One region of the Veillonella sp. 3913 genome, then DNA from elsewhere that is predicted to be linked to it. Evidence: riboswitches for the same ligand, from Rfam matches in the RefSeq annotation. Region 1 holds a riboswitch; the other holds the start of a gene.
What was found. A riboswitch is a leader RNA that binds a small molecule or an ion and turns the genes downstream of it on or off. The one in region 1 is predicted to bind thiamine pyrophosphate.
Positions count from the first base shown of each region.

Region 1 (8,123 bases):
TTTATAGAATTTTTCAACGCGGCCAGCTACCATTTTTTCAAGAACTGCTTCTGGTTTTGGTTTACGGCCAGCTTTAACGTCTTCTTCAGCTTCTACTTTAGCTTGTTCCATCAATACAGCTTTTTCGTGTTCGATTATATTAGCTGGAACATCTTCACGTTTTAAGTATGTTGGGTTAGCTGCTGCAATTTGCATTGCTACATCTTTACAAAGAGCTTGGAAATCATCAGTTTTAGCAACGAAGTCTGTTTCACAGTTTACTTCTACTAATACGCCGATACGTCCACCACCATGAATGTAAGATGCTACTACACCTTCAGCTGCAATACGACCAGCTTTTTTAGCTGCCGCTGCTAAGCCTTTTTCACGAAGGAAGTCAACTGCTTTTTGGATATCGCCATCAACTTCTACCAATGCTTTTTTAGCATCCATCATACCTGCGCCAGTCATGTCGCGTAATTCTTTTACTAAAGCTGCTGTAATTTGAGCCATGATTTTTCCTCCTATAAATAATTAAGGTAAGACCTTAGCCTTACCTTAATTTTACATCGTTATTACTTATTTATCAATTAAGACTATGTCTGTATATATTGTTAAATAATCTTACAGATTCTTAAGCTTCTTCGGAAGCAGTTTCTGTACCGAAAGCGTCTTGTTCACCTTGACGACCTTCTAAAATAGCGTCAGCCATTTTACCAGCTAATAATTTAACTGCGCGAATAGCGTCATCATTTGCTGGGATAGGGAAATCAACTTCGTCTGGATCACAGTTAGTGTCCACAGTAGCTACTACAGGAATACCTAATTTTTTAGCTTCTGCGATAGCGATTTTTTCTTTTTTAGGGTCAATTACGAAAAGTGCACCTGGCATTTCTGGCATATCTTTAATACCGCCAAGATATTTTTCTAATTTTTCCCATTCATGACGAAGACGAATTACTTCTTTTTTTGGAAGAACTTCGAATGTTCCATCTTCAGCCATTTTTTCTAATTGTTTTAAGCGTTTAATACGAGCTTCGATAGTTTTGAAGTTAGTCAACATACCGCCCAACCAACGTTCGTTAACGAAGTACATATTCGCACGAAGAGCTTCTTCTTTTACAGCTTCTTGAGCTTGTTTTTTAGTACCTACGAAAAGGATTGTTTTGCCTTCTTGAGCTACTTCACGTAAGAAATCATACGCTTCTTCTACTTTTTTTACAGTTTTTTGAAGGTCAATGATATAAATACCATTACGTTCAGTGAAGATGAATTTAGCCATTTTAGGATTCCATCTTCTTGTTTGATGTCCAAAGTGAACACCAGCTTCTAATAATTGTTTAAGTGATACTACTGCCATGTTGGCACCTCCTGTTAAAAAACCTCCGCAACTCTCATCCCTCAGCAAACGCGAAATTGCGCACAGAACTGATAGTCTAGTTGCGTGTGTATTCATACTTGGTTAGTATAGCACAAACTGTTGAGTGAAAGCAAGGGGAACCTTGCTTTATATCAATATATCCTTGCATTAAGTTAATATTTACAAGAACAAAGTGATAACATACGATTAGTAATCCCAACCGAACATATGGAAGAGTCTATCTTTAATATGTTCTTCTTCGGAGTCCGGGATATAATTACCATAGTATTTACGTTCTATACTACCATTTCTGTAAATTAAGTTACCATGAACGTCATAATAAGAAGTTGGTATAGAATACGTTCCATAATTATGAAAAGACACTGAATTTACATAATATTCATTCGAGTAATATTCTACTGTTACTACATCTGGTTTGATCTCTCCAAATCCACCTAACCATTGAGATCCCAAAGGTGTAAATTCTCGCTTAAAAACACCTCTAACAACTCGATCCTGAGCTTCACCTCTTGCATATACTTTAGTTCTATCCAGGTATGTTTTATAGTATTTATTTTCAGAAATCAGAATCCATCGTTCTCCTGCTTGTGGTAAATGTAAATATCCATCACTCTGTTTTGTCACCTGCGTATTACTATCAGGAACTCCCAAAGCATTATCTAATTTCTTCAACGTTTTACTTAACCAACTAGCTTCTACTGTAGCAGTACCTGCATTCACGGCAAATACGCTAGCTAATACAAGAGCGATTGCTGTTCTTTTTCTCATAGCACACCTCACACTTATAAAAAATAACTATAATGACATCTCTATCATACTCTATACATATATGCAATAGCAAGCATTGTATGATATTTAAGCATATGGATATATCATACTGGTTGTACTCCTAATTAGAATGAGCATACACTTTTTTATCACTTTCTTTCACAGTGAAAGTGATATTCCGTATTTGATATGCTTCATTAGGACTCTTAGCATTATCGATGTCTACTTTCTTTTTGATATTGGCCGCCTCTTGTTCGTTAGCAAATGTAAAGAAAGAGTCGTCCGTTTTATACATAATAGAGTTGTCATCGTTACCACTGACAAGCATCAACTTACCATTTTCTTTCTTAATTGTGTGGGTAGCGCCAAACGCAGCATCATAAGCTTTACCATCTCTGACTGTCATTAACATATCTTCTTTTATTTCATCATAATAAGGCACCCATTCATAAACGTCGTCATAGATAGGTACTACTCCATTTTTATTTGGTCCCTTTGCAATATCTAATTTCGTAATTCTTGCATGATCAGTACCATATTCTCTTTCGTTTACCAGCTGATGTTTCGCATATACATTACGCATATAAAACTTAGATTCAGTCATTTTATATACATGGTCACTTACCTTTTCAAACGTTATTTTATAAACAATCCCACCATTATAGCCGTTGTCTTCATAAGGAGGGTTATAATGATACCATGTACCCGACAAATCGGGATTGTCTCTGATTGCTGTATCAGATGTGCACCCTATGAAAGCTAATCCCATCATCATTATGCCCAGTATAATTAGCATACATTTCTTAATATTCATTCTATTGACCTCGTTTTCGCCAAATCATAAAGGCAGCAAGCACTACACCTAATCCTACCAATCCAATCATTACATTTCTAATAGTATGAGATGCTTTTAGAAACACAAATCGAATATTTTTATCTTTTTCAAAAGTAATTGTATTACCATTTACAACTCCATCAGTTTTGAAATCGGTTTTAATATCACCATCTACTGTAATAGTTGTTGTTCCATAGGATTTTCCCATAAAAAACATATATGCATTATTTTCTTCACCATAAGGATAGATAACATGTAGCGCTTCAGGTCTATCTATGACACCATAAATAATTCTATAACTGTTAGTTAATTCACTTTCATCTGAAAAAGAAGCTTTAATTTTCCAATATTCAGACTTAGCATCTGTTTGATTATTCAAAGCCTTACCAGCTTCATCAACAGCCTCTACCTTAATATGTTTTGCACTAAACTGTTTCAAAGCCTCTTTCTCTTTATTTTGTTTTTCCTCAAATGTTTCATCACCTATATGCTTACGGTCATAAATAATTTTATTTAGACTGTCGTCAAACCCAGCTTCTAAATCCGTTTTACTTAAAGGTTCAGGAGTATGCAATTGCGCCTCCCATTTCCCGCTAAAGTCACTATCTACTTGTATAGTAGAGTCCATACTTGCACAACCAGTTAGCACTAATAGTGCGCATCCCAGTGCCAATAGTTTCCATTGTTTCATCATGCACCTCAAAAAACAATCTTCTCAAATGGTACTCTTATGTAAATGCACTAGTTGCATTACATAAAAACATATTTACTATCTATATAATACATCAATTGCATTGCTATAATCAATTTATCTATACAACAAAACAACCAACTCCAAAAAAGAGTTGGCTGTTTTATCTCTTATTTATAATATATCAATTTTCTCTCCCTCTAAGGCTTTGTTGATGCTCCGTACGGCGCAGAATTTTCCGCACATACTACAAGCTTCTTTATGCCCCTCTTCTGGGGCACGGCTTTCACGGATGCGACGAGCTTTTTCAGGATCTAGTGCTACTGCATATTGTGCTTCCCAATCGAGTTTTTGGCGCGCCTCTGCCATACGGTCATCGCGATCTCGTGCATTCGGAATCCCTTTTGCAATGTCTGCGGCATGCGCAGCAATTTTGAAAGCCATAATGCCTTCTTTCACATCGTTTTCGTCAGGTAAGGCTAAGTGTTCCGCTGGTGTTACATAGCAAAGGAAGGCTGCCCCATGCATGGCTGCCACGGCACCACCGATGGCCGCTGTAATATGGTCATAGCCTGGTGCAATATCTGTTACTAATGGTCCTAACACATAGAACGGTGCCCCATCGCAGATTGTTTGTTGTACTTCCATATTGGCTTGTACTTGATTTAATGGCACATGACCTGGACCTTCCACCAACACTTGTACTCCACGTTCACGAGCTCGTTTTGTTAATTCCCCAAGTCGAACGAGTTCCTCGATTTGACAGATATCTGTAGCATCAGCCAAGCAACCAGGACGGCATGCATCGCCAAGAGAAATGGTCATGTCATATTCTGCACAAATGTCCAAGATTTCATCATAGTATTCATAGAACGGATTCTCTTGACCAGTCATGGACATCCAAGCAAAGACTAAACTACCTCCACGGCTCACGATGTTTAGTTTTCGTTTATGACGTTTAATTTGCTCCACTGTGTGTTGTGTAATCCCACAGTGTAAGGTAACAAAGTCTACACCATCTTCTGCATGAAGACGGATAGTAGAAATAAAGTCCTCTGCAGTCAATTCACCTAAATCCTTCTGATGATGAATAACGCTATCATAGATTGGCACGGTGCCAATCATAACAGGACATTCCTTTGTCAACAGCCGGCGAAACACTTTTGTATCCCCATGCGTAGACAAGTCCATAATAGATTCAGCACCTAATGCCACTGCATGATGAACTTTTTTCATTTCTTCTTCGTAGTCTGTACAATCTTTAGATGTTCCTAAGTTCACATTAATTTTTGTGCGCAACTTCTGCCCGATTCCTTCTGGTTGTAAAGATGTATGATGCTTGTTGCAAGGAATTGTTACATGTCCTTTTGCCACTAACTCTCGTAATACTTCAACATCCATGTTTTCTTTTTCTGCTACCACTTTCATCGCGTCGGTAACAATGCCTTTTTGGGCTGCTTGCATTTGTGTGTAAAACATAAAAAGCTCCTTTCATTACAAAGGAGCCTATTATGGGTACTCTATACACAAAAAGGTATCGACATTATATCGATACCCACATATGTCAGCGTGCTTCCTACGCGGGCATGATCCCGATCAGGTCAAAAGGTCAGGTACTTCATAGTCCTTTCTCAGCCTATTACATAGGCTCCCTTGCAAATCTAAAATATTTACTTACTTATAGTATATCATGGAATGGTGGAATTTTATAGAAAATTATTCTTCCTCATCCATGATGGCATTATGATACACATCTTGTACATCGTCCAAGTCTTCCAGCATGTCTAGTACTCGTTGCATATTCACTGCGTCATCACCGGTTAATTCCATATTAGTATCTGGAACCATTGTGATTTGTGCCATATCTGTAGCGATGGATGCTTCTGCTAGGGCAGCTTCTACGGCATCGTAATCATCTGGCAATGTGTAGATAACGAATACATCGTCTTCTACTTTGATGTCTTCAGCGCCAGCGTCAAGAGCCAATAATGTCAATGTTTCTTCATCATTGCCTTCTTGGGGAATCACGAATACACCTTTGCGTTTAAACATCCAGTTAACAGATCCACTTTCACCTAAGTTACCACCACGTTTGGAGAAGGCATGACGGACATCAGCAGCTGCACGGTTACGGTTATCTGTCATCACTTCTACAAGGATGGCAGCACCGCCTGGGCCGTATCCTTCATAGGTAATTTCTTCGTAGTTGTTCGCATCACCAGCACCGGCACCTTTATCGATGGCACGTTGAATATTATCCTTAGGAATGTTATTTTCACGAGCTTTTTGCAACGCCAACTTCAAGCGCATATTACCGGTTGGATCTGTACCACCAGCTTTTACAGCCACTGTAATTTCACGACTAATTTTTGTGGTAATTTTTGCTTTTAACGCATCATTTTTACCTTTTCTATGTTTAATATTTGACCATTTAGAATGTCCTGACATTGTGTCCTCCTATTTATTCCACCACGCTTCGCCTCGCAAGCGGTCTAATATAATTGATACGGCACTACGAACTGAAAGGTGATTGTACTCACCATGTCCATAGATGGGTTCTAAGATATAATCGAAATCTTCCATTGTTTCTTTCGTCATACCATACCCCGTTCCAAATAATACTACCACAGGACGGCTCTCACTTTCAAGTGATTTACGGAGCGATGCATAGGTAATGGTATTATCATAGGTTCGTGCATCCGTAGTACACACGATTGGCGTCTGTCCTTCTAATTCCCTCACCATATCGATGGCTTGTCGAATGGAATTGACAAGTTCCACATGTTTGAAAGCATCTTTTCTATCCGGATTATAAGTACTGCCAAATCCCGTTTTCCAATGACTCATTACAGTTTCTGCCAATTCACGTTGGCTAGGTACATTGTGAATGATGAAATACCGTTCCACATCGTAAGTTGTAGATGCTCTGGCAATATCATGGATATCGTAGTTCGTGATGGCCGTCGTGATCACCTCACCATGTTTATTCATAATGGGATAATGAACGAGGCCGATATATAAATTCGCCATTTATTTCCTCTTTTCCTCTGTGAAAGTAGACTGTCCTATCAATTTTGAAAGTACTTGTTGTTCCTCTTCAGAATCCACTCTGTCTAGTACTCTTTTTAGAGCCTTAATTTCATCTACAGTTAATTCTCGTTGCAACAAATCATTTCTCAGTAAAGCAGTCCGTTTCAATGACTCTTCTAATCGCCACTGCTCAATATTTTTATGATGACCACTTAATAATATATCTGGCACCATCATACCTCTGTATTCTTGGGGTTTCGTATATTGTGGACATTCCAATAAAGGATAGTAAAAGGAATCCTCTATGGCTCCTGAGGTAGCGCCTAAGACACCGGGAATCATGCGCGCCACTGCATCGGCTACTACCATAGCTGGTAATTCACCGCCCGTTAATACATAATCTCCAATGGATATAGTTTCATCCACTAAGTGTTCTTCTACCCGGTAATCTACCCCTTCATAGTGTCCACAGACAATGACAAGTTGATCATAGGTGGCCAATTCCCTTGCTTTTTCTTGTGTAAATGGTCTCCCTGTAGGCCCCATAAACACAACATGGCGTTTGTGACTCTCCTTTGTACAACGATGTTCTTCTATGGGAATCTGCAACACATGCTCTACAGCCTCAAAGAGAGGAGGTGCTTTCATGAGCATGCCAGCGCCACCTCCATAAGGAGTATCGTCCACTTGACCATGCTTGCTATGAGAAAATTCTCGTGGATTTGTCACTTTCATTTCTAATCGATTTGCCTGTAAGGCACGTTTGATGATGGAATGTGTAAAAAAGGCATCAAAAAACTCTGGGAATAGCGATATAATATCTATTTTCATGGACTATGCACCTCCTTTCTATATATCCTACAAACAACTATTTTACAGGTCAAGGTAAGTCTTATAATGTATATGTATCATAACTATCGAGATTGCTAGGTGCTCTAACTATATATTTATAATACTATTTGTCACCGTCATATGAGATAATAATCGATCTGTTTCATCAAAGATATTAATCATCCATACATGATTTCGACCACCTTTGTGTAATAATTGACCACGTGCTACGACATATCCTTCACATCGTTTCGGTTTCACATGATTAGCCGTTATCGATTGACCTACAGCTACTTTTTGTTCAGACGAATCTAAGTCCACGCTTTTATTGCTCGATGTTGATTCTTGTGCCAATATAGCATTAGATGCCATGCCTGCTAATGCTTCTCCATAGGCTAAATACACGCCACCGTTAACGAATCCAAAGGGTTGTGCATGAAACGATGAAAGCTTCATAGTACTTTGAAAGGCCTGTTCAGTACAGTGAAATGTCTCTATCTGTAATTGTTCTAATAAAGAGGTTTCCTTCATACTATGTCCTTTCTACTGTGTGAATCAAGTCTTGTCGCAATATTTTTCCCATACTATTTTTAGGTAATGCATCAAAA
Region 1 is NZ_RQVF01000001.1:158,877-166,999, reverse strand. It holds gene tsf (translation elongation factor Ts) at 1-492, opposite strand, end outside; gene rpsB (30S ribosomal protein S2) at 614-1,339, opposite strand; gene EO113_RS00770 (hypothetical protein) at 1,547-2,128, opposite strand; gene EO113_RS00765 (hypothetical protein) at 2,250-2,942, opposite strand; gene EO113_RS00760 (hypothetical protein) at 2,944-3,657, opposite strand; gene thiC (phosphomethylpyrimidine synthase ThiC) at 3,829-5,133, opposite strand; TPP riboswitch at 5,211-5,319, opposite strand; gene EO113_RS00750 (YebC/PmpR family DNA-binding transcriptional regulator) at 5,371-6,102, opposite strand; gene EO113_RS00745 (RNA methyltransferase) at 6,112-6,684, opposite strand; gene trmD (tRNA (guanosine(37)-N1)-methyltransferase TrmD) at 6,685-7,515, opposite strand; gene EO113_RS00735 (PaaI family thioesterase) at 7,624-8,046, opposite strand; gene menE (o-succinylbenzoate--CoA ligase) at 8,048-8,123, opposite strand, start outside.

Region 2 (8,123 bases), 170 kb from region 1:
CCGTAGGCCCCATCTTTATGATGAATATGTCCCATTTCGTGAGCCACTATGCCCAATAATTCATCATATGGCAACTGTATGATAGCCCCCGTATTAATACAAATTCGATTATGCCCCATTGCAAAAGCATTGATAGAATCATCATTTTTGATAAACCAGTCGAATTGCGACATATCGATACCAGTATGGTTTTGTATATCCTTCTGAATCATCTGTAGAATCTCTACTTCTTGCCCTATAGGACGACGTCCCCCATAGAGCCACATGGTAATGCGATGAAACCAAGGAATTTGCGCTAGTGCCGCCACAAGTAACACAGATGTACCTGCTACGGCATAGCTAATATTTTCCAGGTTAATACGCACATGAAAGAGGTCCATCGCTTTCATCAGAAAAGGATGATCAATAGGACCAAAGATGACTTGGTACATATACACAATGCTACCCATGATGAATACATTCGCAAAAAATGTTAGTACTGTAACAATCATAAGATCTTATTTCAATTTACCTAAGTTACTTACTTCGTAAGTCATACGTAATAATTGAAGACGATTTTGCTTCACTGCTTCGTCTTTATCCATAACCATAACATGTTCAAAGAATGTTTCAATATATGGCACCAAGGATTCTGCCAAACTTACAGCTTTCACATAGTCCCCAACTTCTAAGGCCTTGCGATTTGTTGTATATACCGGTAATGCCGCTTTGTACAAGGCTTGTTCAGAATCTTCTTTTAACAAGGATTCGTCAACGCCTGTGAAAGTCACATCTTTTACCATATTAAAAATACGTGTGTAAGCCTGCATTAATGGTTCGTTTTCATCAATACGGTTTGCTGTTAAGGCTTGTCCTAAACCTTCTGCTAGGGCAACTGTGACAGTCTCTTGGCTCAATACGATATCTACCACTTGATATGGCATACCTTGTTCTAACAAGATATTTTTCAGACGAAGGATGAAGAAGTTTTCTAATTGACCTAGTAATTCTTCTTGTTTTTCACTAGCCACGCCTAATAATTCCATTGCTTTTACCCAGATTGGACGCATGGATAAAGACCATTTGCTATCCATCAAGATGTTGATGATACCGATTGTTTGACGACGCAATGCATATGGATCTTGGGAGCCTGTAGGGATTAAACCACGGCTGAAAGTAGCTACAATGGTATCTACTTTATCTACGATACTCAAAATACGACCTGCATCGGTACTTGGCAAGATATCCCCTGCAAAACGAGGCAAGTATTGTTCAAAAATAGCCTCTCCTACAGCTGGTGTTTCGCCATCTAGTAAAGCATATTCTTTACCCATAATACCTTGCAATTCAGTAAATTCACTCACCATACCTGTCGTTAAGTCTGTTTTAGCAAGGTGTGTAGCACGTTCTAAGGTAGCTGTATCTGCAAAACCTACTTCTTTTGCTAAGGCAGTACCTAATGTTAACAGACGTTCTGTTTTATCTTTTAAATTGCCCAAACCTTCTTGGAAGACAATTTTTGTCAATGCTTCATACCGGCCTGCTAATGGTGTTTTACGGTCTTCATTAAAGAAGAACTTCGCATCGTCTAAACGAGCGCGAAGTACTCGTTCATTACCAGCTGCCACCACATCCAAAGATTTGCTATCCCCGTTACGAACAGTTAAAAACATAGGAAGTAATTTACCTTTGCCGTCCACCATTGGGAAATAGCGTTGATGGTCTTTCATTGGTGTAATAATACAGTCTGATGGTAACGCTAAATAGCTTTCATCAAAAGTACCACAAAGAGCTGTTGGATATTCTACTAGGAATGTAACTTCGTCTAATAAATCTTCATCCCACACCACAGTAGCCCCTTTAGTGGCTGCTAATTCTGTTAATTGTTTACGGATTGTTTCACGGCGAACGTCTTGGTCGATCATAATGAAGTTTTTATTCAATGTATCTACATAGTCTTTTGGTTCTCCAATAGTCAACTCAGATTCACCTAAGAAACGATGTCCACGGCTTACATTTGTACTTGTTACATTAGCAAATGTCACTGGTACTACGTCTTGACCAAATAATGCCACTAACCAACGTACTGGGCGAACGAAACGTTCTTCTAAATCGCCCCAATGCATGGATTTAGGGAAACTTAAACCTGTAATCAAGGATGGTAATATGTCAGATAAGACTTCTTTTGTATCTAAACCAGCTGTCGTTGTATCAGCAAAGATATATCCATCTACTACTTTCAATTCAGATACATCTAATCCTTTACCACGAGCAAAACCGATAGCTGCTTTTGTAGCATTTCCATCAGCATCATAGGCAATGGATACAGATGGACCTTTATGAGTTTCGTGAACATCTTCACCACGTTCTGCTACGTCATTGATGAGTAATGCAACGCGGCGAGGTGTAGCATACACTTTCACAGCACCATGTGGAATGTGACGTTCCGCCAAAGCTGCTGTTGCTAATTCACCTAATTGTTTGATAATATTTGGCAAAAATCCTGCAGGAATTTCTTCTGCCCCAATTTCAAAGAGTAAATCCTTAGCCATCTTATTTATCTCCTTTCAACAATGGGAAACCAAGTTCTTCTCGTTTCGCCAAATAGTTTTGTGCACAAATACGAGCCATGTTACGAACACGACCGATAAAAGCTGTTCTTTCAGAAATAGAAATAGCACCGCGTGCATCTAGCAAGTTAAATGTATGGGAACATTTCAACACATAATCGTAGGCCGGCAACACAAAACCTAATTGACATACACGTGTAGCCTCTGCTTCGTACATGTCGAACAATTTGAACAACATATCTGTATCTGCTAATTCAAAGCTGTACGTAGATTGTTCTACTTCGTTTGCATGCCATACATCGCCATATGTGTATTGTTCGTTCCATTGTAAGTCATACACATTTTCTACGCCTTGAATGTACATAGCCAAACGTTCTAAACCATATGTGATTTCTACAGATACTGGTTTTACATCGATAGATCCTACTTGTTGGAAATAGGTAAACTGCGTTACTTCCATGCCGTCTAACCAAACTTCCCAACCAAGACCCCAAGCGCCTAATGTTGGAGATTCCCAGTTATCTTCTACGAAACGGATATCATGATCTTCTGCATGAATGCCAAGAGCAGCCAAACTTTGCAAGTATAATTCTTGAATATTGTCTGGAGAAGGTTTAATAATCACTTGGAATTGATGATGTTGAAATAAACGGTTCGGATTGTCACCATAACGACCGTCTGCTGGACGACGGGATGGTTCTACATAACATACAGACCATGGTTCTGGTCCCAATGCATGTAAGAACGTAGCAGGGTTCATCGTACCTGCCCCTTTTTCAATGTCATATGGTTGTTGTAAAATACAACCTTGTTCACCCCAGAAGTTTTGGAGTGTAAAAATCATCTCTTGAAATGTCATTTCCATTCCTCCTTATGTTTTACAGGGAATAAAAAAAGTCCCTGCAACGAAAATCGCTACAGGGACGAGATATACCCGCGGTTCCACCCTAATTGGCTAATGCCCTCTTTTAAAAAATAGCCTTTACTAATTGTCCATACCTAGTATGGTACAACGTTCCTGCTCATGCTCCACAGCGCCTTCTACTCAATTGTGAGCTTTCACCATCCTCACTCGCTAAAGGGAGTATACTCCTCTGCTTCATCACTTATGTATATATACTATTGTATGGATAAAAGGGATTAGTGTCAAGGTGTATCCTCTTAATCAGCGATGTAAGTTCTTAATTACTTTTACTATCCCCCTATTCCACAATAGTCTAGGAATATGTTCTGTATATTATTTTTCCAAGAACATCTTACACCATTCCATGTTCTCTATCCACATGGCAGTTTCATATTCGACGTCTTCCATTTCTGTGATGGCTGAGATCACCGCAATACCGTCCACTGGTTCCGCTAAGACATCATCAAAGTTATCTCGATTAATGCCACCAATAGCCACCATTGGAATTGTCGGGTTATGAGCACGTAAAGCTAAAATTAATTCGGGCCCTCGCACAGTTTTGGCATCTTTTTTTGTGCTTGTTTCATACATAGGACCTACACCGATATAATCCACATAGTCCAACTTTGTGTTCTCCAACTCTTCTACAGAGTTAATAGACGTACCCACAAGAGCGTGAGGCAATCGTTTGCGTACTTCTTCAAGGTCCATATCGTCTTGCCCCACATGAACACCATCAGCACCTATCTTTTCAGCTAATTTTACATCATCATTGATGATGAAAGGAACTCCATATTCTTTGCAAATTTTCTGTAACTCCCGTGCCAACTGTTCTTTTTCGTCACCTACTAAAGCACCTTCTCCTTTTTCACGAAGTTGAAAGCAAGTAATACCCCCTTTACAAGCTTCTGTAAGGGTCTTGTGAATATCCTTCGTATTCGGTGTTCCACAAATGAAGTACAACCCCATCATGGAGCGTACTGTATCTATATCATGATGTTTCAAAATAATCCTCGTTTCTTATATAACAACCAAAACAGATTACTTATAGTATACCACGACACTCAAACTATTCGATATGGCTTGTATCATACTCATAGACTTGGGTAGATTATTCAGAATATTCATCTCCATAGGCCATATGATTCACTGGTCCATTGCCTGTGCCCAACCCTGGATTATGCAAGATAGCTAATCGGATATATTCTTTACCAATGGTAATGGCATCTTCCAAGGATTTCCCTTTAGCTAGTTCTGCTGTTATAACAGCAGAGAATGTACAACCTGTGCCATGGGTGTGTACTGTGTCATATTTAGGACTTGTCCAAGAGCGACGCATGGACATGGTATCTTTTGTAAACAAGTAATCTGTAGCCTCATCTCCAATGTGACCACCTTTGATGATTACCGCTTGAGGGCCTAATTCTTGTAAAATGCGAATCCCTGCTGTATGCAAAGCTTCTACCGTATCAATTTTCATATCTGCTAGTACTTCGGCTTCACTACGGTTCGGTGAAATCAAGGTCGCTTTCGGAATCAATTTGCTTTGTAAGGCTTTCACAGCTTCATCTGAGATAAGACGGTCCCCACTAGTGGCAATCATCACAGGGTCTAACACATAGGGTACTTTAGAATCTAGGTAAGTTCCAATTAGTTCCATCATCTCTGCTGTAGCTAACATACCCGTTTTCACTGCTTCTGGCACAATATCTGTAAATACGGCTTGCAATTGTGCTTCAATCATAGAAAGGTCCATGTGAGCAATTTGTGTCACACCTCTCGTATTTTGCGCTACTACTGATGTAATGACAGCCATGCCATAGACGTGACGACTTTGAAAGCTTTTTAAGTCTGCCATCACCCCTGCACCACCTGTTGGATCCGTTCCTGCAATCGTTAATGCTCTATGTAATTTCATAGGTATCTCCTTTACTAGTAACAAAAAAGAACCAATCCTTTGGACGGTTCTTATACAATGTCTAGTATTCGATGCCATCCACTTTCCTACGCCAGCATTATCTGGTTCAGGTCTAGGGTTTTGACACTCATCAATCTCAGCATAAGCACCCCTAGTGGTTCTTCTATTAATTTAGTTATAACATGAAATATACTCTAATGCAATACAATAAATTACAGCTAAGCTACTTTCACTATAAGAGATTTCCTCTCAATATAGACATTCATATATCCTATATATTTCATATGATACATTACATTCACCTATATATTGCTATTGACGTAGTATCATTCAATTCGTATAATACATCTGTAAGGGGTGCTCACTAAAGTGGGCTGAGAAGTGGCTATGTGCTACTAACCCATAACCTGATTTGGATAATGCCAACGTAGGGATATATTAGTATATTTTTGTAGTACCTATACAAACACATAAGGACACATTACCACATGGTTCCTGTTTGCAATACTAGGTATCTTAAGAATATCTATCATCTACAGGCTAATCGTTTCAGATTAGTCTTTTTTGTTCCTACTGGCATAGTTAGGAGTATTCATGAGTGATTCAAAACTTTCATCATCGCGGTTATCCCTCATTTGGTTCGGCGCCGCTCTTTCCATTGCGGAAATTATGACGGGCACCTATTTTGCGCCCCTAGGATTTTCCGATGGCCTATTAGCCATCATCATCGGTCACGTCATCGGCTGCTTGTTATTATTTGGTGCAGGACTCATCGGCGCTCGTGAACACATGAGTTCTATGCAAACTGTATCCACTGTCTTTGGCAATGGGGGCATGAAATTATTTTCTATTTTAAACGTTCTACAACTGATTGGTTGGACCGGTATTATGATTTATGACGGTGCTCTTGGTGCCGTAGAGTTATGGAATCTACCATTCACTGCGTGGACTTTCATTATCGGGGCCCTCATCATTGTATGGCTCTTCATTGGTATCCGTAACATGGGGTATATCAACAGCATCATGGGCTACGGCTTAGGTATCCTCTGCATCTATTTGTTGATTAGCTTGTTACAAGAAAGTTCCATTCACAGCCAAGGAATCATCACTGATGAAATGACTTTTACAGCGGCCTTGGAATTATCCATCGCTATGCCGTTGTCTTGGCTACCATTGATTAGTGATTATACTCGATTATCCAAGAACCCTGTGGCAGGTACTGCATCTAGTGCCATCGTATACGGCGTAACTAGTTCTGTCATGTATGTATTAGGCCTCGCTGCGGCCCTTTTTACAAATGAAAGCAACATTGCAAAGGTTCTTCTTCATGCTGGTTTAGGATTTGGTGGGTTAATTATCATCGTATTCTCTACTGTCACAACTACTTTTATGGATGCCTTATCTGCTGGTATTTCCTCTGAAAGTTTGCAGACTAAATATTCTGGTCGTACTATCGGTATTATCGTTACGATCATCGGTACCATCGGTGCATCCATCTATCCAATGGATAATATCATCCCTTTCTTATATATGATTGGATCCGTGTTTGCCCCAATGATTGCTATTTTATTAACTCACTATTTCTTTTTGCGCAAATGTCCGCGCCTTGACCATGGTCCTACCCTATACATCATTTGTTGGGCATCTGGTACTTATATGTACCATCAATTCCTTGACAGCAACCCATTCTTAGGGGCTAGCCTATCTACTATCGTAGGAACAGCATTAGCAACCATTGCAACGGCCTATATCATTAGCCTAATTTCTAAAAAGAAAAAAGAAATATAACCGCTTACTATACTATTTAGTGCGTATATAAGCACTCATTATTTCATTATACACTTTACAATAACTTCACAAATCAAAACAGGAGCATTCCTTCTATGAAAGGTAGCTCCTGTTTTCATTTTAATATATTAATTATATCATCGTCTCTAAAAACTCAATGCTATGCAATGTATATCCTAGTTGATATGTCAAAAGTTTTCGCAATAGAATTTCTAATTGATCCCATTGATTCGCAGTAAGACGTAAAGGCTTTGTAGGAATCCAATCATAGTTCAAAAGCATTGTTATCCCTTGTTGTAGCTCTTGTTTCACTACATACTGACAGGCTTCATAGATTTCATCGCAAAGACTTGCCATTACCTCAGGGTCTTCACAATGTTGCCCTTGTGGCACAAATCCCGCTAGACTTAACATATGCCACCCCAGCACAATAGAGCCTAAGCGAATAGGTTTATCCTGTATAGATTGTAAAAATCGGCTCATGTTCGTATATACACTGCGGTCTAATTTACCTTTTTCAAACAAAGCACTTACCAGTTCACCGCTAAAAGTAGCATAGGAAATATCTTCTAAACTTTCATAATCACGTGTAGAAATTCCATCTATCTGGATAATATCGTACATGTCTCCGTTAGGTGCTACTGTCAAATATAAACGGCTTAAAGGTTGCAAATACGCACCTTCTTTATAGTTAGCTTTACGCTTATGAGGAACAGAACAAAGTATAATGCCTTCTAACTTCGTGAGAAATGCATAGATACTATAGTATTTTCGTTTTTTACGCCACAGTACGATGGCTTCACTAGTAAACGTATTTGCTTTCATTTACAATTCCTCATACTTAACAGTATATTACTACTAATTCAGCAATATATGTATCATCCTTGTATATACTCTTGATATTCTTCTACATATGCATACTCTATATAGCCTACAAAAACTAAAAATCTACATGATTCTTGCA
Region 2 is NZ_RQVF01000001.1:325,467-333,589, forward strand. It holds gene EO113_RS01650 (zinc metalloprotease HtpX) at 1-491, opposite strand, end outside; gene glyS (glycine--tRNA ligase subunit beta) at 498-2,531, opposite strand; gene glyQ (glycine--tRNA ligase subunit alpha) at 2,533-3,408, opposite strand; gene thiE (thiamine phosphate synthase) at 3,787-4,458, opposite strand; gene thiD (bifunctional hydroxymethylpyrimidine kinase/phosphomethylpyrimidine kinase) at 4,565-5,371, opposite strand; TPP riboswitch at 5,438-5,534, opposite strand; TPP riboswitch at 5,715-5,822, shown strand; gene cytX (putative hydroxymethylpyrimidine transporter CytX) at 5,966-7,159, shown strand; gene EO113_RS01680 (DNA repair protein RecO) at 7,292-7,984, opposite strand.
Region 2: it holds a riboswitch for thiamine pyrophosphate, as region 1 does, so the genes downstream of both, cytX (putative hydroxymethylpyrimidine transporter CytX) here and thiC (phosphomethylpyrimidine synthase ThiC) in region 1, are expected to answer to the same signal.